3 regions of the Halomonas sp. AOP13-D3-9 genome follow, and region 3 is predicted to be linked to each of the others. Evidence: predicted binding sites of a transcription regulator. Region 3 holds the regulator's gene; each other region holds the start of a gene.
The links. Region 3 encodes sigma-54, which starts transcription at its own class of promoters, with help from an activator protein. Its sites were predicted from a motif close to TGGCACNNNNNTTGCTNT; they were not measured.
Positions count from the first base shown of each region.

Region 1: the regulator sigma-54 is predicted to act here: its motif matches at 4,118-4,135, upstream of ACT3UM_RS12520 (circularly permuted type 2 ATP-grasp protein).
Region 2: the regulator sigma-54 is predicted to act here: its motif matches at 4,533-4,550, upstream of amt (ammonium transporter).

Region 1 is NZ_JBQSYH010000010.1:70,083-77,855, reverse strand. It holds gene ACT3UM_RS12535 (CoA-acylating methylmalonate-semialdehyde dehydrogenase) at 1-199, opposite strand, end outside; gene ACT3UM_RS12530 (zinc-binding metallopeptidase family protein) at 468-1,538, shown strand; gene ACT3UM_RS12525 (alpha-E domain-containing protein) at 1,535-2,545, opposite strand; gene ACT3UM_RS12520 (circularly permuted type 2 ATP-grasp protein) at 2,550-4,031, opposite strand; gene ACT3UM_RS12515 (transglutaminase family protein) at 4,396-7,746, shown strand.
Region 2 is NZ_JBQSYH010000009.1:98,392-106,164, forward strand. It holds gene folD (bifunctional methylenetetrahydrofolate dehydrogenase/methenyltetrahydrofolate cyclohydrolase FolD) at 1-192, opposite strand, end outside; tRNA gene ACT3UM_RS11600 (tRNA-Pro) at 402-478, shown strand; tRNA gene ACT3UM_RS11605 (tRNA-Arg) at 568-644, shown strand; tRNA gene ACT3UM_RS11610 (tRNA-His) at 722-796, shown strand; tRNA gene ACT3UM_RS11615 (tRNA-His) at 831-905, shown strand; gene amt (ammonium transporter) at 1,025-4,405, opposite strand; gene ACT3UM_RS11625 (NAD(P)/FAD-dependent oxidoreductase) at 4,718-5,974, shown strand; gene ACT3UM_RS11630 (putative motility protein) at 6,116-6,325, shown strand; gene ACT3UM_RS11635 (peptide chain release factor 3) at 6,564-7,773, shown strand, end outside.
Region 3 is NZ_JBQSYH010000005.1:266,476-274,248, forward strand. It holds gene tldD (metalloprotease TldD) at 1-138, shown strand, start outside; gene yjgA (ribosome biogenesis factor YjgA) at 162-707, opposite strand; gene pmbA (metalloprotease PmbA) at 847-2,187, shown strand; gene ACT3UM_RS07755 (HPr family phosphocarrier protein) at 2,208-2,477, opposite strand; gene rapZ (RNase adapter RapZ) at 2,523-3,455, opposite strand; gene ACT3UM_RS07765 (PTS sugar transporter subunit IIA) at 3,547-4,014, opposite strand; gene hpf (ribosome hibernation-promoting factor, HPF/YfiA family) at 4,019-4,327, opposite strand; gene ACT3UM_RS07775 (RNA polymerase factor sigma-54) at 4,426-5,841, opposite strand; gene lptB (LPS export ABC transporter ATP-binding protein) at 6,006-6,755, opposite strand; gene lptA (lipopolysaccharide transport periplasmic protein LptA) at 6,767-7,261, opposite strand; gene lptC (LPS export ABC transporter periplasmic protein LptC) at 7,273-7,773, opposite strand, start outside.

The DNA.
Region 1 (7,773 bases), on a different contig from region 3:
GTTTACCCAGCGGCACTTTACGCCACTCCTTAAACGCCTCTTTAGCGCTGCTGATAGCGCGCTCCACCTCGTCAGCGGTACAGAACGGCACCCGCGCTACCACCTCTTGCGTGGCGGGGTTGACCACATCGCGCCACTCCTGGCTTTGCGACTGCACAGGCTGACCATCGATATACATGGGAATTTCGCGAACGGACATAGCGTTGCTCCTATTTATGATTGTGGTTGTTATGGTTATAGAAAAGCGGTTTTTAAAAGCACATCGCGGTAAGGCAAGTACACAGGGTATAGCAGTAAGTTAACGTTAACGTCAACCAAGTATCCCATGAGTAAACAAAATCTTCAGCAGGACGTCAATTAGTCTTTCCATTGTGGTGCCGTGCTGGCTATGCTTCGCCTAATCAACATGCCGCGGCATTGCGGATCGCACATGGCGAGCGTTCGTGCTTAAACAAAGGGAATTATCTATGCAGACCTTCAACTGCCGCTGTGGCAATCCACTGTTCTATGAAAACACCCACTGCCTTAGCTGCCAGTCAGAGGTCGGCTGGTGTCCTGCCTGCAGTAATATCGTTGCTGTTGCCCCCTTGGATAACGGCGGCTATCGCTGCACCCACCCAGGTTGTGATACGGCGCTGATGAAGTGTCACAACTACGCTGTTGAGAACGTGTGCAATCGTATGGTGGTAATGGAACAAGGCCAAGCGGATACGCTATGCGACTGCTGCCGTTATAACGCCATGATCCCCGATCTCACCATTAATGGAAACCGCGAGCGCTGGGCAGCACTTGAGGCGGCAAAACGGCGCCTGTTTCATACCCTTGATTTACTGAAACTACCCCACGGCACCCAAGAGGAGGCTATTGCGGTGCCGTTAAGTTTCTCGTTTATGGCTGATGCCCTACCTGACCAAGGACTATGGCGCTCTACCGCCAACCAGGAGAAAGTGTATACCGGCCATGCGGCAGGCCATATCACCATTAACGTCAAAGAGGCCGACGACGTTGAGCGCGAGCGTTTACGGGTCGATATGAACGAGTCCCACCGCACCTTGATTGGCCACTTCCGCCATGAAATCGGCCACTACTACTGGGACGTATTGGTTAAGGATCGCGATGAAGAAAGGTGTCGCGCAGTATTTGGCAACCACCACCGGCCAAGCTATACCGAAGCGTTAGAGCGCTACTACCAGCAGGGAGCCCCCGGCGATTGGCCCACCCGCTTCATCTCCGCCTACGCCACCATGCACCCCTGGGAAGATTTTGCCGAAACATTCGCTTATTACTTGGATATGGTCGCCGTACTGGATACCGCACTGCACATGGGCATTACCCACGTTGAGTACGACGGCAGCCTTGAGAGCATGCTGATAGCCTTTCACCAGGTAGGCATGGCGGTGAACGAGCTCAACCGTGATATGGGACTGCTCGATTTGGCGCCAGGTGTGATTGCCCCGGCGGTGCGCGAAAAACTGGCGTACCTGCATGACATCATTCAGGCCGCCAGCCCGTTAAAAAGCGATTCCTATACGCTTTAGTCGTTATCGTTGTCCCCCGCGTGGCTCTGGCTTTGAGTCTGACTCTGGGTTTGCGTCACGCGGGGCACGCTGTCGTCATTCACAAAGTAGGTGGCGCTAAGCGTATCGTGGATGGCGGCAAAGCCGATCTGCAGTTCATCGATAAACAAGTGCAGCTTACTGGGTGAATGGGCGAGCGCTTGAATATCGGCGTCGACTACATCGGCGCGCACCAGCGAGACGGTGGCCGCCGGACGATCCTGGCGCGGCAGTAGCGTCAGCTCATGGCCCAGGGTTTCAAGGCTGCAGGCAATCGAGCGTGGCAGGTTAGGGTCTTGCAGCAAAAAGCGCAGCACATCTGGCCCGCGCACCCGTAAGCGCACCTGTTGGCGATACATCTGGTAAGCAGTCAGTGACTTGAGCACGCTCATCCATTGTAGGTTCTCAAATGGCAGCAACTCTTCAGGGTTTTGTGGCAGCAGGCTGGCGGAGCGCACGTCAACAATGCGAGTGGTCATATCGGCCCGTTCCAACTGACGGCCCAACTCAATAAAAGTACGCGCGGGGCCATGGCTTAACGTGCCTTCAATCAGGCCCGTTAACGCCTGGCAACCACGAATAACGCTTTTAAGAAAGCTATCGCGACGGCGTGGACTCACGCCGTTTTCGGCATGGTCGGCGACGCTAAGATAGAGCTGGTTAACCTCTTCCCAAATCTCCCGGGGCACCACATCCCGGGTGGTTCTCAGGTTCTCACGGGCACTGGCAAGAGCGGAAATAATCGAAATGTCATTATCGGTATCGGCGCATAAAAAGTGCACCACGTTGCGTTCATCAAAGTCGTTATGGCGCGCGGTAAAGGCTTCCAAGCTGCCAGTCATTTCGATAAGCGGCGCCCAACCCAGCGGTAGACGACCTGGCAAATCGAGCATAAGGTGACTATTGACGCTCAGTAAACGTGCGGTATCTTCCGCACGTTCAATATAGCGCGCCATCCAGTAGAGGTTCTCTGCAACGCGTGACAGCATGGCGTTAGGCTCCTTTCACCGCGGCCACTGCCGCCTTATCGTCGGTTTCTACAATCCAGGTATCTTTACTGCCGCCGCCTTGAGAGGAGTTCACCACCAACGAACCCTCAATTAACGCCACCCGGGTGAGACCACCGGTAGTCACGTGGATTTCAGGCCCAGAGAGAATGAAAGGGCGTAAATCCACATGGCGTGGCTGTGGTAAACCATTCGCCAACGTAGGCGTCGTCGACAGCGCCAGGGTGGGCTGCGCCATGTAGTTGCGGGGGTTCGCCTTAATCAAGCGGGCAAACTCTTCGCGGGTCTCTTTGGTTGAGCGCGGGCCAATCAGCATGCCGTAGCCCCCCGACTCATTGGCCGGCTTCACCACCAATTCATCAAGATGGTCAAGTACATAGCGGCGGTCATCTTCGAACATGCATAGGTAGCTGGGCACGTTAGGCAACAGCGGCTCCTGGTCGAGATAGTAGCGAATCAGCGCAGGCACGAAGGCGTAAACAACCTTGTCATCCGCCACGCCAGCACCCGGTGCATTGGCGAGTGCGACCTTCCCAGCCCGCCAAGCGCGCATTAGGCCCGCCACTCCCAGCATGGATTCCGGATTAAACGCTTCCGGGTCGAGAAACTCGTCATCCACGCGACGGTAGATAACGTCAACTCGGCGCAGTCCTTCCACGGTGCGCATGTACACCACATCATCGTCATCGACTAGCAGGTCGCTGCCCTGCACCAGCTCGACACCCATTTGCTGGGCAAGGTAGGCGTGCTCAAAGTAGGCGGAGTTATAGATTCCAGGCGTCAGCACCACCACCTGCGGATCATCCCCAGGCCGGGGCGACATCGCAGCGAGCATGTCGTAGAGGTTGGCCACATAGTCATCAACAGGCAGGATTTTGCCTGAGGCAAAGAGCTCCGGCAGTACGCGCTTGGTGACGTTGCGGTTTTCCAACATATAGGAGACGCCGGAAGGAATGCGTAAGTTATCTTCCAACACATACAGCGTGCCATCCCCATCGCGCACTAGATCTGAACCGCACACGTGGGCCCACACGCCGTGAGGGGGATTAATGCCGACACACTGGGGGCGAAAATTAACCGACTGCGCCAACACCTCGGCGGGTAACACTTTGTCCTTAATGACTTTTTGATCGTGGTAGAGATCATCAATAAATAGATTCAGCGCCTGCACGCGCTGTTTGAGGCCTGCCTCGGTTTTACGCCACTCGCTGGCGGGAATAATCCGCGGCACAATATCAAAGGGCCAGGCACGATCGATCATCGCGCCTTCAGAGTAGACGGTGAACGTAATCCCCATGGTACGAATGGCGATCTCTGCGGCGGTTTTCCGCTCGGCTAACTCTTCTGCGCTAAACCTTGCCAACATGTTGCACAATTCACCCGCTGAATCGCGTGGCTGACCGGGTGCGGCCATCAGCTCATCGTAGTAATCACGACACGCATAGTTATTCCAATTCACTTGGCTCATGGGCGCTCTCCTGGCGCTGGGGTGGAAGCGGCAACTTCCTCAATGCTCAGTGTAGGCCTGCCGCGCGCAAAACAATCAAACAATTGAGAGCAAAATACGTACCATCTTTTGCGATATTTCAACGTTCGCTTACTTAAACGCTACTTGACAGGGAGCACGAGCCAATTAAATCGACTATATGCTCTATATCGGTGCAGTAAAGCAGTGCCATTTTGGTGCATTAAGCGATTTCCACTTTAGTTAAACGCCTTAGTTAAGATAGCGGCTGCAAAAAAGTAAAAGTGGAACGATACTTGCGAAACGTTCGGTTATTCCTTAACCCAACCGACCCACCGGTTGATAACGGTTCTTTTGAGGGTGGCCCATGACCATTCGCGTTGCCTTGTATCATCGCACGACCTACCACTTTGACCGCCCGGTGCGCCTTTCGCCCCATGTTATTCGGCTGCGTCCGGCGCCCCACTGCCGCACCCATATCGAGGCCTACTCGCTCAAACTCTCCGGCGACGACCACTTTTTAAACTGGCAACAGGATCCGTTCGGCAACTTCAATGCCCGCGTAGTGTTTCCCGAACCGCGTAAAGAGTTAACCATTGCTGTCGAACTCATCGCCCCGATGACGGTGATCAACCCGTTCGATTTCTTCTTGGACGACATTGCGCAAACGATTCCCTTTGCCTACCCCGAAGCGCTGCGCCAGGAACTAAGCCCCTATCTGGAAATAACGGAATCTGGGCCGCGGTTGATGGAGTGGCTCAAGGCTGTTCCCCGCGAACCCACCACCACCGTCGATTTCCTGGTCGCGCTGAATCAACGCCTGCAGGATGATATTGGTTATCTGGTACGCATGGAGCCCGGCGTACAGAGCTGCGAAGAGACCTTAACGTTCGCCAGCGGCTCCTGCCGCGACAGCGCCTGGCTGTTGGTGCAAATTTTCCGCCATTTGGGCCTCGCTGCGCGCTTTGTGTCCGGCTACCTCATTCAGCTCAAGTCCGATGTCAAAGCGCTGGATGGCCCCAGCGGGAGCGAAGTAGATTTCACCGACCTACACGCCTGGACCGAAGTATTCCTACCCGGCGCGGGCTGGGTGGGGCTCGACCCCACCTCGGGACTGTTCGCTGGCGAAGGCCATATTCCCCTCGCCGCCACCCCGACGACCGGCAGTGCGGCCGCGATCACCGGGTTTTCGGATAAGTGTGAAGTTACTTTCGATGTCACCATGGAAGTGGAGCGTATCCACGAAGATCCACGGGTCACCAAGCCCTATAGCGATGAGCAGTGGCAGCGTATCTGCGCGCTGGGTGACGAGGTAGATGCCGAACTGCTCCACCAGGACGTACGCCTGACCATGGGCGGCGAGCCCACCTTTGTCTCGGTCGATGATATGGAGAGCCCACAGTGGAATACCGAAGCCCTGGGTGAGCACAAACGAGAACGCGCTGAGGCACTGCTAACCCGGCTGCAGGCCGCTTACGCCCCCGGCAGCGCTATTCAGCAACAGCAAGGCAAGTGGTACCCAGGGGAACCACTGCCCCGCTGGGCGCTCGCCTGCTACTGGCGTAAGGATGGCGTGCCACTCTGGCGCGATCCCCAATGGCTGGCCTGCCTAGACGGCGCACCAGAGCTCCATGCAGATGATGCAATGGCCCAGCGCTTTACCAAGGCGCTAAGCGAACGCCTGGGTGTGGCCGAACGCTACTGGATCCCGGCGTTCGAGGATGCCTACTACTATCTTTGGAAAGAGCAGTCGCTACCAATCAACGTTGACCCACGGGAAGCCAATCTCAAAGATGACGCCGAGCGACACCGTTTAGCCCGCTTATTAGAACAAGGGTTGGACGAAGTGATTGGCTATGCCCTACCGCTGCGCCACTCGCTTAGCCAGGCTCACCGTTGGGAGAGTGGCCGCTGGCCGCTCAAGCGTGAACACCTGTTCCTGGTGCCCGGTGACTCGCCCATGGGTTTGCGTTTACCGCTTTCGGCGCTGCCTTGGGCTGACCCAGAAGAGCAGCCCCAGCCTGAATCGCTGTTCGCGCCCCGCCCAGAGCTGGGCGACATTCACGGCGAAGTTGCTCGTCGCAACGCCGAACAACACCACCTCAGCGATGCCGAACGCTTGGGTCGAACCAGCCATCCAAGCCCATCACACCCCGAGGGCGAGGCTGTTCAGCAGCAGCCAAGGGCGCAAATCGACACGGAAAGTGGTGTTATTCACACCAGCCTATGTGTGGAGCCACGGGATGGCCGTCTGCATATTTTCCTGCCACCGCTAACCAGCTTGGAGCACTACCTCGACCTACTCAGCACCGTTGAGGAGTGCGCCAAGGAGCTCGCCTGCCCGGTGATGGTAGAGGGTTATTCACCGCCGCGGGATCCGCGACTGGAAAACTTTATGATCACCCCCGACCCTGGCGTGATCGAAGTCAATATTATGCCCGCCGCCAGTTGGCAAACCCTGGTCGCGCAAACCGAACGGCTGTATGCCGAGGCACGTGAAACCCGCCTAGGCACTGAAAAATTCATGCTGGATGGCCGCCATACCGGCACCGGTGGGGGAAATCATGTCACCCTGGGCGGCTTGACACCTGAGGACTCACCGTTTCTGCGCCGCCCGGATCTGCTCGCCAGCCTGGTTACCTATTGGCAGCACCACCCTAGCCTCTCTTACCTGTTTTCAGGCCTGTTTATTGGCCCCACTAGCCAAGCCCCGCGGGTAGATGAAGCGCGCCACGAGGCACTTTACGAGCTGGAAATCGCCCTACAGCAAATGCCCGAAGGCGAAGTAGTGCAGCCCTGGCTGGTGGATCGCTTGCTGCGCCACCTACTGACTGACTTAACCGGCAACACCCACCGCGCCGAGTTCTGTATCGACAAGCTCTACTCGCCGGATAGCGATAGCGGGCGGCTAGGGTTACTGGAACTACGCGGCTTTGAGATGCCACCCCATGCCCGCATGGGGCTGATGCAAATGCTGCTGATCCGCGCCCTTGTTGCGCGCTGCTGGAAAACACCCTACCGGGCCAAACCGGTGCGCTGGGGCAGCGCCTTGCAGGATCGCTGGATGCTGCCCCACTACCTGTGGCATGACCTTGACGATGTGTTAAGCGACTTACGCCACCACGGTTTTGATTTTGATTTGGAGTGGTTTGCCCCCTTCCTGGAGTTCCGCTTTCCGCTCCACGGGCGCTTGCACACGCCGATGCTGGATATCGAACTGCGTCAAGCTATCGAACCCTGGCATGTATTGGGCGAAGAAGCCTCTGCCGGGGGCACCGCCCGCTACGTCGACTCATCGGTCGAGCGCCTGGAAGTCAAGGTCAGCGGCATGAGCGGCGACCGCTACGTGGTGACCTGCAACGGTCGTCGGGTGCCGCTTTCAGCCACCGGCAGAAACGGCGAAGCGGTGGCCGGGGTGCGCTACCGTGCCTGGCAGCCGCCCTCGGCGTTACATCCGCAAATCCCCATTCACGCGCCGCTGGTCTTTGATGTGATCGACACCTGGAACCAGCGCTCCGTGGCGGGATGCACCTACTACGTGGTACACCCGACCGGACGCAATTTCGACACCTTCCCGGTTAATGCGTTTGAAGCGGAAGCGCGCCGACTGGGGCGTTTTAGTGACAGCGGTCATCGCCATGGTCATCAGGTGCCCAAGCTGGAAACACCCAGCCTGGAACTGCCGCAAACCCTCGACTTACGCTGGACACCAAGCTAATGCTTTCCTCTTAGCGGCTAGTGCAGG
Region 2 (7,773 bases), on a different contig from region 3:
GAGAATGCCAGCCTGTTCGCAGGCGCGGTGCTTATTACTGACATACACATGAGAGGCGGGATCGTCCCCAACCACAACCACGGCTAGCCCCGGTGCCCGCCCGCCTGCTTGACGGCGTGCAGCGATCTTTTCGGCAACCTGTTGGCGGACAGTAGCAGCGATGGCTTTGCCATCGATTAGTTGGGCGGTCATGTAATGGAGTCCCTGTGAATGTTAAAAATAGCCTAGGCATTAAAGCGCTCACGCAACAGCGCCTTAAAGACGGCAATTTTCGCATGTTGGGGCATCCAGGCAAAGCGCCTTCATTAACAATCACTTTAATGGTTGACTTTAAAATTAAAAATAGTAATATATGCCTCGCTTGAGACGGGCAGCACGGTAGCGTCTAAGGTGATAAAAATCGGGATGTAGCGCAGTCTGGTAGCGCGCCTGCTTTGGGAGCAGGATGTCGGGGGTTCGAATCCCTCCATCCCGACCATTCATCTAGCACGAAAGGTAGTAGTTTGCTTTTCCAAGCTGCGGTTGTGGTCTAGCTCATCAGTATTCTTACTTCCGAATGCTCTTTGTGCGCCCATAGCTCAACCGGATAGAGCAACGGCCTTCTAAGCCGTAGGTTGCGGGTTCGATTCCTGCTGGGCGTGCCACTTAATTCAGTGGTAACAACCTGTCAGGGTCATATCTTCAAGCGCATGCTGTTTGTTTTTACGTAAGATTGTCTTTGGTGGGTGTAGCTCAGGGGTAGAGCCCCGGATTGTGACTCCGGTGGTCGTGGGTTCAAATCCCATCATCCACCCCAGTGACAATATTTGCGTTTCCAGTTTTAGGTTGTGGTGGGTGTAGCTCAGTGGTAGAGCCCCGGATTGTGACTCCGGTGGTCGTGGGTTCAAGTCCCATCATCCACCCCATTATCCCCGCATATTCCCCTTCTGTTATTGTTATTTCCTTCTAATCAGTTTCTTTTTTAGAAATGACGACCTTAAATGGGACTTTAGCGTTTCTGGCTTTTAGGCTTTCCATGTTCTTGCTAACGCGGCATCACTTTAATGCGGTGGCCCGCCATATGAGTGAGTGGTTCAGGCTTGCCGAGCAAATCCCCCTGAGCGTAGCCGATTCCTATATGGTGCAACATATCTAGCGTCGCCTGGGTCTCCACAAATTCAGCGATGGTCTCAATCCCTAGCGCCTTGCCGACGGCATGAATCGCCTCAACCATCGCCTGGTCAATCGGATCCTGATGCACATTGCGGATAAAGTTACCATCAATTTTCAAATAATCGACGGGCAACTGCTTCAAGTAGCTAAAAGAGGAGAGGCCGGTGCCGAAGTCATCCAGTGCAAAGCGGCAGCCGTACTCTTTTAGGGTGGCAATTAATTCGCTAACCCTTGAGAGTTGGGCAATAGCGGTGCTTTCGGTAATTTCAAAACACAGCGTGCCGTGGGGTAGCTCTGCTTTGGCAACTTGGCTAATAAGGTCCTGGCAAAAATCAGCATCAGAAAGCGAATCGCCCGAAAGATTGATACCCCACAGGCTATGTGACGGCAGTGCTGCGTGGCGGTTTTGATCCCCTAGCCAGGCCAGGGTGTTACGGATAACCCAGCGGTCAATGCGTACCATATAGTGATAGCGCTCCGCGGCGGGCAGAAAGCTCCCCGGCGCAATGACCTCTCCCTGCTCTTCAAGGCGGAGCAGAATTTCACGGTAGCCGGGGGCGTCAGCACAAACGGCTGTAATCGGTTGAGTAAAAAGGCGGAAGGTGTCGTTATCCAAGCCATTTTGCAAGCGCTGCACCCATTGCAGTTCACCGTGCTTCTCCAGCACAGAATGATCGTCAGGCTGATAGCAGTGAATGCGGTTACGACCGGCCTCTTTGGCGGCGTAACACGCCGCGTCAGAGGCGTGGAGTGCCTGGCTTAATTGCATGGGCTGGGCCGCGGTGAGTTCCACCAACCCAATGCTCACTCCGATACCAAAGGTGTGCCCTTGCCAGGCAAAGCGGTACTGTTCGATATCGCAGCGAAGCGATTCTGCTATCGTCATTGCTTGCTCTATGGCGCAATTAGGTAGCAGCAAAGCGAATTCATCACCGCCCAGGCGGGCGACGATATCGCTGCTGCGCACATGGTCTTTGAGTTTTAACGCCACTTGGCGTAACAGTTCGTCTCCTGCTAGGTGGCCGCAGGTGTCATTGACGATCTTGAACTGATCAAGGTCCAGATAACACAGCACATGGTGATCATCGTCGCGGTTGAGTAGTGTGGTGAGTGCGGATTCGAAGGCACGGCGATTAAGCAGGTCGGTTAGATTGTCGTGGCTGACCTGATAGCTGAGCTGTTCGGTCAACTGGCGAGTGAGGCTAACATCCTGAAAAACAACCACTGCACCTAGGGTGATGCCGCTCCGCGAACGTATCGGAGAAGCGCTGTGTTGGATGGGGGTTTGCGCGTGATTACGATTCATCAGCAGGCAGTGTTCGGTGGAGTGCACTGGCGTTAGCTGGGTGAGCACTTGTCTGGCTGGGTTGTTTAGCGGCTCACCGCTAGCCTCCTCAATTAATTGATACACCTTGTAGATGGGTTTGTCCATGGCCTCGTCGGGTAACCATCCGGTTAAGCGTGACGCTTCGGCATTAATAAACGTCACGTTGCCGCTGGCGTCGCAGGTAATCACCCCGTCACCAATAGACGCTAACGTAGTGCGCGCAAGATCGCGCTCTCGGTTTAATTGCTCCTGGAGCTGTTTGCGTTCGGTGATGTCGCGCACCATGCCCGAGCGCTCAGACGCGGAACCGCTGGCTCCTTCGCTGACTTGTATTTCCAGGTAACGCACCTGCATATCTGCGCTGCGTCGCTTAATTTCATGGCGTGCCCCAGGTGTTAAAGAGTGGGCCAGAAATAGCTGTGAGACAGGTTGGCCAATAAGCTGTTCGGCATCGACTTCGAAGAGTTGCTCTGCTCCGGGGTTAAGACTGGTGAGGGTGCCGTCTGCCTGCCAGGTAATCACCCCATCACGCAAGTTGCGCAGCATTACCCGGGTATGCCCAACGGCACGCTCCAGGGCGGCGGTGACACGATTATAGCTTGCGGCTATTTCGCCCACTTCGGTAAACGGATCAGCGTCAATGCGCTGGCGCATATCGCCCTGCTGTTCATGCTGGCGCATATGCTCAAGTAGTTGGTTGAGCTCATTGTTGGCACCATGTTCGGCGAGGTTGAGGCCCATCTTTTCTGCCTCCGGTGTGACACGAATGGGCAGGAAGCGCCGGGTAATACGAAACAGCAGCCAGGCGCTGCCAAAGCTCCAGATGCCGCACACCACAACGCCCAGCAGTTGGACGCCAAACTGAGCGGATCGAGACAGGCCGCTATCCAGCAGCGTTAAGTCAGCTACCCAGGGCAGTGCTAGGGTCCCCCAGATGCCTGCGACTAGGTGCGAGGGTATGGCACTGACCGCATCATCAATATGCTTTTTTAGCAGCCACTCGCTGGTCAACACCATCAGAACACCACCAACTGCACCCAGCCCAAATGCCGCCGATAAAGAAATCACGTGAGCGCTGGCGGTGACCGCAACCAAGCCCGCAATGGCACCATTAATGGCATACATCACGTCTGCGTAGCGCCGCGTACGCAGCCCCATCAGCATGCCTGACAGAATACCGCCGACGGCACCCAAAATAGTATTGGCTATTATGCTGGGTATTTGCGCGGTAACCGCCAGGGTGCTACCGCCGTTAAAGCCAAACCAGCCTAAAATCATAAACAGCGCGCCGAGCATGGCGAGGGGGAGGTTGCCAGAGGGAAAGGCGGTGGGTGGTTTGCCCTGGGTGAAGCGCCCAGTTCGAGGGCCAATACAGAGTACGGCTGCCAGCGCCACCCAGCCGCCCACGCTATGCACCACCGTCGAGCCCGCGAAATCAACAAACCCAAGCGACCCTAGCCAGCCCTTTGCGCCGCCCAAAAGCCCGCCCCATGCCCAGTGGCCAAATACCGGGTAGATCAGTAAGGCGATCCAGAGAGCCGTCCATGTGTAGGCTAAAAAGGGCATGCGTTCTGCCACCGCGCCCGACACAATGGTAGCGGCAGTAGCACAGAACATTGCCTGGAAAATAAAAACGGTAATCACCCAGCTACTGGAAGCTTCTAACTGCCAACCAAACAGCGTCGTACCGATTAACCCGTGGTGGGCGTCGCCAAACATGATGCCAAAGCCGACTAACCAAAAAACACTGACGGCAATGGCAAAGTCCGCTACGTTTTTCATAGCGACGTTGATGGCGTTTTTGGTGCGCGTAGTGCCCGCCTCCAGGCAGAGAAATCCGGCTTGCATGACAAATACCAGGGCAGCTGCCCAGAGCACCCAAAGTGTATCGAGCAGCGAGCTATGCAAATCTAGCGTGGCAGGCATGATGTTTTCCTTAGCAACTTTTGGTGCAAGTGCGCTTCTTTTTGGTGCTTTATGGGTTTTGCGCGGTGGGAGAAGAAACCCTTACGGCGGCGCTAGCTGAATGCCATTAAGGTTTCCTAATAGAAACTAAGCAATTGTTATGCCGCTAATAGTGAAGTCATCGTTTTTAGCGCTTATAGCAGTTTTAATTGCTGTTTATTGATATAAAAATAGCGTTTACGACTATATAAATGCGAATGAATTGGTGATATTTTTCAAATAGTTATCTATCTTCAATTATGCTTTTGAATCGGCGAAAGGGAGTGCATCAAAATGGCGCGTCAAACGGTAGTTTTGGGAGCAGGCATGGTCGGCGTCAGCATCGCCTGGCATCTGCGCCAGCGGGGGCATGAGGTCACCCTGGTGGATCGCCTTCAGCCTGGCCGTGAAACCTCGTTTGGCAATGCGGGTATCATTCAGCGTGAAGCGGTTAGGCCGTACCCTTTTCCCCGCGACGTCAAAACGCTACTTAGCGTCTTGCCTAATCGCCGGGTAGATATTCGTTATCGCACGGCGGGTATGGTTAACGCGGCTTCCCCGTTATTGCGCTACTGGATGAACTCGGCGCCGAAGACTTACCAGAAAATTGTCCCGGAATATGCTTCTCTTATTCAGCTTTCGCTAAAAACCCACGGCCCGATGATTGATGCCGCAGGCGCCGAGCACCTAGTGCGTAGACAGGGGTGGCTTGAGCTTTACCGCACTCCTGAAAAACTGGCGGCGCGGATAAAAGAGGCTGAAGAAGCGCGGCGTCTTTACGGTGTGGAGTTTGAGCAACTGGATAGGGCGGCACTTGTGGATAAAGAGCCTTCCCTGAGCGACACCATTATCGGTGCGATTCACTGGCTGGATCCCTGGACCGTTGCTGATCCCGGTGCGCTGGTTGCGGCTTACGCGGAGGCGTTTAGCAACGACGGCGGACGCATTTTGCAGGCGGACATTAAGTCAGTTAAGCAGGTGGGGGAGCGCTGGCAGGTTAATACCGCCTCTGAAACGTTAGAACCTGAAACATTAGAAGTAGATGAGGTCGTGGTGGCGCTAGGCCCATGGGCGGGAAGCTGGCTAAAAGAGCTGGGCTATCACTTTCCTACCTTTGTTAAGCGTGGCTATCACATGCACTACGCTCCTCAAGCGCCGGCGAAGCTGAATTTTTGGGTCATGGATGCAGAGGTCGGCTATTTGCTGGCACCGATGAATGCCGGGGTTCGCTTAACCACTGGCGCCGAGTTGGATCGCTTGGATGCACCTGCTGACGTTAATCAGCTGGGCGCAGCAGAGAAAGTCGCACGCAGCGTTTTCCCGCTAGGCGAGCGCCGTGATGACGCTCCTTGGAAGGGCGCGCGGCCCTGCTTGCCCGATATGAAGCCGGTAATTGGGCCTGCGCCGCGGCACCCAGGGCTATGGCTGGCCTTTGGCCATGGCCACCAAGGATTTACCTTAGGGCCTGCTACAGGTCATCTGCTGGCGGATATGATGGAAGGGCAGCCTACCGACATTGATATGGCACCCTTTCGCGCTGACAGGTTCTAGCTAGCGCTATATTCATTAATGATCAGGTGAGTTAAGCCGATAGTAATGGATACTGGTACTAGTAATAGGGAACGATATTTTTGCGCGTGATCTAATGCTTTGCTAGTTTATAAGTACCTTTGCACACCATGAGGTGGAAGTATGGATGTAGGCATCAGCAGTTCAGTTAGCGCGTCGCTTTATATGAACCAAGCGCAAACTCCTGAGCAGGCACAAATGCAGGTGTTTAAAGAAGCGCTAGATACTCAGGCGCAGCAAGTGACCGAAATCATGGCCTCTGCGGACACTGGCGCTCAGCCGGATTTAGCCAAAGAGGGCAACGTAGGTACGCAGGTTAATACCTACGCCTAGAGCCCAGTACCCATAATGGTGGACTGGCAACGGTCATGACCGTTAGTACGAAAAAAACGCTGACTTGCTCAGCGTTTTTTTTGGTCTTTTACAAGGGGGCACGTTTGCTGCCACCCGCGACAACCGCTGCCTCCAGGCGTTATAATTGACGCAATGAACATTGCTCATTGCGCGGTGGCTAATTAGCGAAAGCTGCTGATTGAGAGCTGCGCTGAGACCCTATAGTTGAAGAGGCACAATGAAAGAGACACAGCTAGCCCATGAAGCAGGGCTTAGGCGTACCTTTGCGATTATTTCGCACCCCGACGCCGGTAAGACCACCATTACCGAAAAGATGCTGCTATTTGGTAATGCTATCCAGTTAGCCGGCTCGGTGAAGAGCAAGCGTAACGATCGCCACGCAACGTCAGACTGGATGAAGATGGAGCAGGAACGGGGGATCTCGGTGACGACCTCGGTGATGCAGTTCCCCTACGGCGGTCGCATCGTCAATCTGCTGGATACCCCAGGTCACGAAGACTTCTCTGAAGATACCTACCGCACGCTCACGGCGGTTGACTCTGCCTTGATGGTCATCGACGGCGCCAAAGGCGTTGAGGACCGCACCATTAAGTTGATGGAAGTGTGCCGTCTGCGCACCACGCCGATCCTCACTTTTATCAACAAAATGGATCGCGATATCCGTGACCCTATTGAAGTGATGGATGAGGTTGAAACGGTACTCAATATCCAGTGTGCGCCGATGACCTGGCCGATTGGCATGGGGCGCCACTTTAAGGGCGTTTATCACCTCTATAACGACGTGGTTCATCTTTATACCCAAGGGCAGGGTAGCCGCATTCCCGAGGATAAGCGCATTGAGGGCTTGGATAGCCCCGAAGTAGAGGCTGTGCTGGGGGAAGAGCAGGCCGAAGAGCTGCGCATGGAAGTGGAGCTGGTGCGCGGTGCCTCCCATGAGTTTGATCTAGATGCCTATCGTCGTGGTGAGCTTTCACCGGTCTATTTCGGCACCGCGATGGGCAACTTTGGCGTGCGTGAAATGCTCGACGGTTTTGTCGAGTACGCACCACCGCCCCAGGCCCACGAAACCGATACGCGGGTAGTTACGTCTGACGATGAGCGCTTCACCGGTTTCGTGTTTAAAATCCAGGCCAACATGGATCCCAATCACCGCGACCGCATCGCTTTTTTGCGGGTCTGTTCAGGCAAGTACGAAAAGAACATGAAGATGCGCCATGTACGTATCGGCAAGGACGTTAAGATTGCCGATGCGTTGACCTTTATGGCCTCCGACCGTTCCCAGGTAGAAGAGGCCTGGCCCGGTGATATTATCGGCCTGCACAATCACGGTACGATCCAGATCGGCGATACTTTTACCGTGGGTGAGGATATGCGCTTTACCGGCATCCCCCACTTTGCGCCTGAACTCTTTAAGCGCGTGCGGCTGA
Region 3 (7,773 bases):
GTCTCCATGATTGGCCACGATATGGCGCTGGATACCGGTATTGGCGTATGTGGTAAAGAGGGGCAGGGCGTACCGGTGGGTGTCGGCCAGCCCACCCTGAAATTGGATGAGCTGACCGTCGGCGGTACTCAGTCTTGAAGGGCGGTCTTAATGAGCCGCCTTTAAAGAGCCAGCGTTTCGCGCAGGTGTTTGAATAGCTTGCGCGAGCTGGTCGGCGGTTTGCCCTGCTCGCGTTCCCGCTGGGCGTTGCGAATCAATTGACGCAGGGTCTGGCGGTCGGCATCGGGGTGCTCCGCCATAAACAGGTCGACAGCAGGATCGCCCTCGTCAATTAAGCGTTCCCGCCATTTTTCCAGTCGGTGAAACGCGTGGTCGCGCTGCTCCTGTTCCTGATCGATGGAATCAAATACGCCTTGAATGGCGGTGAGATCCTCTTTACGGATTAGCTTACCGACATACTGCATATGGCGGCGGCGACCTTCATGGGAACGGATGCGCGAGGTTTCCTCGATAGCGCGCAGCATATCGTCAGAGAGGGGGAAACGGGCGCGTTCCGCCGGTCGCATGGCGATCAAGGTTTCCCCAAGTGCCTGTAAGGCATGCATTTCGCGTTTGAGTTGCGACTTGCTAGGGCGTTCTTCCTGCTCTTCTACTTCATTAGTATTTGAGACAGTACTTGAGACAGTATCGGGACGTTGCTTACGCATAGTGTGACTCACAGACAAGATTCGTGGCGGCATTATACCAGCTGCGAGTACAACATTGATTCGCCGAAGAGACTCTCTTGAAAGACACGCTCTTGAAAGACATTCGCTTGAGAGACATTCGGTTGAAAAAGGAGGCCATATGGCACAGGCATTTAATGCATCCGCGCAGCAGTCGTTATTGACCGCGCGTGCCGAAGAGGCGCTCGCGCTGGCTAAGCGCTTGGGCGCAGATGCTGCCGAGGTGGGCGCAAGCGTAGACCAGGGCATCGGTGTCAGCGTACGCCTGGGCGAAGTAGAAACGGTTGAGTTATCCCGTGACCAGGGCATTGCCGTCACGCTCTACGTGGGCCAGCGTAAAGGCAGTGCTTCATCCACAGACGCCAGTAGCGCCTCAATTCAGGCCGCTGTGGAGAAAGCCCTGGCGATTGCCCGCTATACCGGCGAAGACCCGGCCGCTGGGCTGGCCGATGCCTCCCTTATGGCTACTGAGTTGCCCGATCTAAAAGTGCACTACCCCTGGGCCCTGACAACGGATGAGGCGATTGAGCTGGCGCTTGCCTGTGAGCAGGCGGGACGCGACGTTGACGGCATTTCCCAGTCGGATGGCGCGTCACTCTCCAGCGGCGAAGGGGTACGCGTTTACGCCAATAGTCACGGCTTTTTAGGTACCCAAAAGGGCAGTAGTCACTCGCTTTCGTGCATGCTGATTGCCCAAGACGCGGCCGGTATGCAGCGCGACTACGACTACACTTCTGCCCGCGACCCCAAGGCACTGCGAGACCCCGCCGAGGTGGGCCGCGAGGCCGCCGCGCGAACGCTACGCAGGCTCGGCGCTAAACGCCCGCCCACGGGCACTTTTCCGGTACTGTTTGATCCCTCGCTGGCCAGTGGCTTAATCGGCCACCTTCTCAGTGGTTTGGCCGGTGGAGCACTCTACCGGCAGGCCTCGTTTTTGTGCGACCGACTCGGCACGCCGCTGTTTCCCGACTGGTTTAGCTTAGAAGAGCGTCCCATGGAGGTCGGTGCCACGGCGAGCTCGCCGTTTGATGGCGAGGGCGTGCAAACGCGCAATAATCGCTTTATCGATCAGGGCAGCATTGCCAGCTATATGCTCTCTTCTTATAGCGCTCGTCGTCTCGATATGCAGACCACGGGCAATGCCGGTGGCGCACGTAATGTGCGTTTAGCGGCGCCGCTGCAATCACGCGAAAGCCTGCTACAGGAGATGGGGCGGGGGATTTGGGTAACTGAACTGATGGGCCAAGGTGTTAACGGTGTGACTGGCGACTACTCTCGCGGTGCCGCAGGCTTTTGGGTCGAAAACGGTAAGGTGCAGTACCCGGTCGAAGAGTTCACCATTGCCGGTAATCTAGAGCGGATGTTTGCTGGGCTAGTCGGTATCGGCGATGACACCGATACCCGTGGCAGTGTTCACACGGGTAGCTGGTTAATCGATGCCATGACGGTCGCCGGTGACTAAGTCCAAATAGCCAAGTGCGGCTACTGATCTTCCTCGAAACGGGCGTCGAACAGCGCTTGAATCGCTTCAAGTGCCTGTTCGGCGTCATCACCTTCGGCGCTGATCGTTAGCTCGGTACCGCAAGGGGCGGCGAGCATCAGCAGCGACATAATGTTGGCGGCGTCGGCAACCTGTTGCTGTTTGTAAACACGTATTTTAGCCGAGAATTGTTGGCCGCATTTGACCAGTTTTGTCGCTGCGCGCGCGTGTAGCCCGCGTTGATTGGTGAGTGTAAGTATTCGTTCTGGCACCCTGGTTCCTTTTCGCCGAGTGGTGTCATTAATGGATAGGCGCGCTTAAGAAGTCTCTTCTCGCTCGTTGTTTGGAGTAGCGCTGAGGAGAGGAGCCGCCGGCTGATCGCTTAAGGTGTAGTGCAGCCCCAGCTCACGATGGCGTAGTTGAACGTCGCCCATGCTGGTGGCCAGCCTTTCTGCCAGCTTCTCGACCATATAGACCGAGCGGTGTTGGCCACCGGTGCAGCCAATCGCGATAGTCATGTAGCTGCGTTGGCTATTCTGGTAAGCGGGTAGCCAACGCTCTAGCCAAGCCAGAATGTCGTCGCTCATGGCGTCAACAATGGGATAGCCGCTCAAAAAAGCCACAATCTCAGCGTCGCGGCCGGTGAACTGGCGTAGCGTTGGGTCCCAGTAAGGATTCGGCAGACAGCGCACGTCGAAGACCAAATCAGCGTCTAACGGAACGCCGCGTTTATAACCAAACGACTCAAGGGTCAGCGTTAGCTTATCGCGGCGCTGGTGCGCTACCTGGTCGGTAATGCGACGGCGCAAATCGTGTACCGATAAGCGTGATGTATCGATCAATAGATCGGCGAGATCGCGAATATCCTCCAGCGTCTCCTCTTCTTTGTTGATCGCCTCTTCCAGGGTCATCTCGCTATCCCGAGTCAGCGGATGGCGTCGCCGGGTAGCGGAGTAACGCTCAAGCAGGATACGGGCATCGGTGGTCAAGTAAATAACTTGAAAATCGATTTTACGCTGGCGCAACTCTTCTAACAAAGACGGTAGGCGCTCCAGCGCTCCCGGCAAATTACGGGCATCAATACTGACCGCCAAGTGAGCACGGTCACCCTGGTCGCGTAATTCGTCCACCAACGAGCCCAGCAGCATAGCGGGGAGGTTATCAATGGCATAATAGCCAAGATCTTCCAGCGCCTGTAGAGCGATAGATTTGCCTGACCCGGAGCGGCCGCTAATGATCACCAGTTGCATAGAGTCTCTCTTTGCTTTGGTCAAGCTGCGTTGAGGGTGGTGAGCAAAACATTACCTGCCATAATGAACCTTAAAACAGGTTTGAAGATCTTTACGCGGATTGCTCACGAATTTTGGCGGTAATCAGCTCAAGTAGCTCTCGCTGACTGGCTGCTTTACGCAGCTGCTGGCGTGTATCCGCATCATTCATGATGGTCGCTACTTGGCCGAGCAGAGAGAGGTGCGTGTCATCTGCCTCTTCGGGTACCAGCAGGACAAACACCAGATCTACCGGGTCACCGTCGATAGCGTCAAAATCAATCGCTTCTGAGAGTTTTAAAAAACCAGCGATAGGAGCGTTGCAGTGGGGGCTACGCGCATGAGGAATAGCCACACCGTTACCAATACCGGTACTGCCTAAGCGCTCGCGGCCGATTAAACGGCTAAACACTTCTTGGCTGTCCAGGCTGGGGATATTTTGCGCGATAAAGGTGCTGTAAAACTCCAGCACCCTTTTTTTGCTGCCCCCGGGTACGTCAAACAGAACGCGCTCCGGGGGGAGTATGGTTTCCAACGTCATTGAATTAACGCACACCTGCGCCTTGGGCGCGAGCTTGTGCTTTTTCCTTGTGTTTAACGAGTTGACGGTCGATTTTATCCGCTAGGGCGTCGATAGCGGCGTACATATCACTGTCGAGGGCTTCCGCATGTAAGTCAGCACCTGCGGCGTGCAGCGTACAAGCGGCCTGCTGGCGCTCTTTCTCCACTGATAAGGTGACTTGCACCGTGGTTATATTGTCGTAATGGCGCTCTACACGCTCAAGCTTTTCGTTGACATAGTCACGCAAGGCGTCAGTCAGTTCTACGTGATGACCAGTGATATTTACTTGCATTGACGTGCTCCTTATCCATCGGACTGTACTTCGATTGTAACCCTTTTTGCCGCGTTGCAAAGCCCTTGTCGAGAGATTCGCTGCAACGTCGACATAACCTAGCGTAAACGGCGCCGCTCACTGGAGGAGGGAATGCCCATGGCCTCACGATATTTAGCCACCGTACGCCGTGCCACTTGAATCCCCCCTTCGCCTAATAGCGTGACCAAGCGGCTGTCTGAGAGCGGCTTGCCGGGTGGCTCCTCTTGAATCAATTTCTTGAGTCGCGCGCGGATGGCGGTGCTGGAGTGACTGTCGCCATCTTGACCGCTTACCTGACTTGAGAAAAAGTACTTGAGCTCGAACACGCCCCGGGGGGTATGGATATATTTTTGCGTCGTGACCCGTGAAATCGTCGATTCGTGCATCTCCACAGCTTCGGCAATATCGGCCAGTATCAGCGGCTTCATGGCTTCTTCACCGTGCTCTAAAAAGCCAATCTGGCGGGTGATGATTTCGCGCCCCACGCGCAGCAGCGTATCGTTACGGCTCGAGAGGCTCTTAATCAGCCAGCGTGCTTCCTGGAGGTGCTCTTTGAGAAACTGGTTGTCATCGCTTTTGTCCGCACGCTTAATCAAGCTGGCGTAGTCGGGCTGAATACGCAGCCGTGGCAGGGCCTCTGGGTTGAGTTCTAAATGCCAGCCTTCGTTATCGTGGCGGACGACCAGGTCGGGGGTTACATAGCTGTCATCGGTGTCGCCGTAGGCGCTGCCTGGGCGAGGGTCGAGGCTGCGAATAAGTAGGATGACATCGGCCAGCTGTTGGTCATCGAGCCCCAGGCGGCGCTTTAGCAGACGCATGTCATCCTTGCCAAGCGCTTCAAGGAACTGCCGCACTAGGCGGCGGGCGGGAACCAGTAGCGGCGTATCATCGGGCAGGGCGGCGAGCTGCAGCATCAGGCATTCACGCAGGTCGCGGGCAAAGATGCCGGTCGGCTCAAACTGCTGGAGTTTGAGCAGAATGGTTTCCACTTCGCGCTGGCTAAGCCCGTCAACGCCCTGGGCGCGCAGGCCCTCACGGATATCGTTAAGCGGCTGGGTTAAGTAGCCGTTCGCATCGAGCGCGTCGATTAGGCTCTCTGCGACAAGCTGTTCGCGAGCGCTAAAGTCGGTCATGGCGAGTTGCCACAGTAGGTGCCCATGCAGGCTTTGTCCGGCCGCCTGACGCTCAAAGTCGGGGCCTTCGCTGCTGCTGCCGCCCTGGCTACCCATATCCTGATAGGTATCTGACCAGTCGCTATCTACCGAGAGTTCAGTGGGGATGCTTTCTGACCACTCTTCCTCTTTAGGCTCGCTGACAGCCTGCTCATCAAATTCATCTTCCTGCTCCAGCATGGGATTGGCATCTAGGGCCTGCTGAATTTCTTGACGAAGGTCCAGCGTCGAGAGTTGCAACAGCGCAATCGCCTGTTGCAACTGGGGCGTCATGGTCAGCTGTGTGCCGATACGCAGTTGGAGAGAAGCTTTCATGACCATCTGAGAACCACTCGTTAATCAGAATGCTCCACCCTAGTGCGAGTGAGTGCCCGGTGCAAGTGCAATAAGCATGCCATTGGTAGTAAAGTTGTTGCAGAGCGCTATTTACAGAACCAAAAAATAGGTTTAAGGGCAGGCGATAATTGTCGGCACAGTTGATCAGTTTAAAGGCGAAAATCAGCGCCCAGATATACGTCTCTGACCTTCTGATTATCGAGAATGGCACTGGGTGAGCCGCTGGCAATGATTTGCCCATCACCCACGATATAGGCGATATCGCAAATATCGAGGGTTTCACGCACGTTGTGATCGGTGATCAGCACGCCAATATGACGCTGCTTCAGCGCACGGATGATGGTTTTGATCTCGCCTACCGAAATAGGGTCGACGCCGGCAAAGGGCTCATCCAGTAGAATAAAGGCAGGGTCAGTGGCCAGCGAGCGGGCAATTTCTACACGCCTGCGCTCACCGCCCGAAAGGCTCATGCCAAGGTTGTCGCGAATGTGGGTGATATGAAAGTCTTCGAGTAGCGCTTCCAGGCGCTGTGCGCGTCCTGCGCGGTCAAGCTCTTTGCGCGTCTCGAGTATCGCCATAATGTTATCGGCAACCGAGAGCTTGCGAAAAATAGACGCCTCTTGGGGGAGGTAGCCAATACCCGCCGCTGCGCGCTCGTGCATCGGCGCGCGGGTTAAATCCACCGCATCGATTCCGACCTTGCCAGCATCGGATTTCACCAGCCCGACAATCATATAGAACGAGGTGGTTTTCCCTGCGCCGTTGGGGCCCAGTAGGCCAACAATACTGCCTTGGGAGATCTCTAAATTGATGTCTTTGACCACTCGACGACGCTTGTAGCTCTTCGCCAGGTGGTGGGCATACAGGGTTTTGATCGGCGCAGTGTCAGCAGTTGCCACAGCTTGGCTCCCTATTGTTCAGGCTGAATCGTCATACGAATGCGCTGGGGCTCACTGCCGTCAACGTCAGAGCGCGCTTGAATCACTTCGCGGTCAATAAAATACTCAAGGCGCCCACCGGTAAAGGTATCTTCCTGTTGGATCAGTTCGGCTTGGTCGATTAGCTCTACGCGGCGCTCGGCGACGTGGTAAATAATCCTTCGCGCCCAACCTTCCGTCGGGCCATCTTGCCCTTCGGCTTGATGGCGCAGGTAGGCGCGCTCACCGGTGGCGGTTGCCGTCGAGAGTTCACCAGCCGCGTTGCGTTCGATCTCTACCCGCTCCCCGCGCAGCCGCATCTCGCCCTGACGAATATCCACATTCCCGGTATACACGGCGGTGCCCGCCCGTTGGTCGAGATCTAAACGGTCGGCTTCGATTTCCACCGGGGCCTGTTGTGAGGTTTGGGCCAGAGCCGATAGCGGCATCGCGAGCGCAAACAGGGCGGTGTAAATAAGTGCTTTCATGACAATTCCTATTAGCGTTGCGTGGCCGGGGGGTGCGTGCCGCGCACATTATCAGTTAGCCGAACCTGGCTATTGTTAAGCCACACATCCATGCGTGAGGCACTCATTTGCTGGGGCGGTTGCTGCAGCATTACCGGTGTTGCACTCCACGCATGCTGAGTTAGGCCATCATAATGCAATAGCTCAGTATCTAGCTGCCAGCCTTCATCCGGCGCGACCAGACGAGCCGAACCTGACAGCAGCAGGGCTTGGGTAGCGGTATTGAGCGTGCCGACATCGGCGCTGGCCAGCCACTGACGGTTTTCGCTGTCGTAGAGTACGGCTTCGGGCTCTTCGGTCCAGGTTTCACTTTGCTGTGGGGTATGAATTAGGCGCGGTGTTTTTAGCGACTGCAATACCTTGCCGTTATCACCAAACAGGGTGATTTCAGCGTTTTCGAGTACATGGCCTGGCTCCTGAGCCTGCGCTTCAGGATCGATGGCAATGTCTTGAGGTCCGCCGGGGTCAAGCCA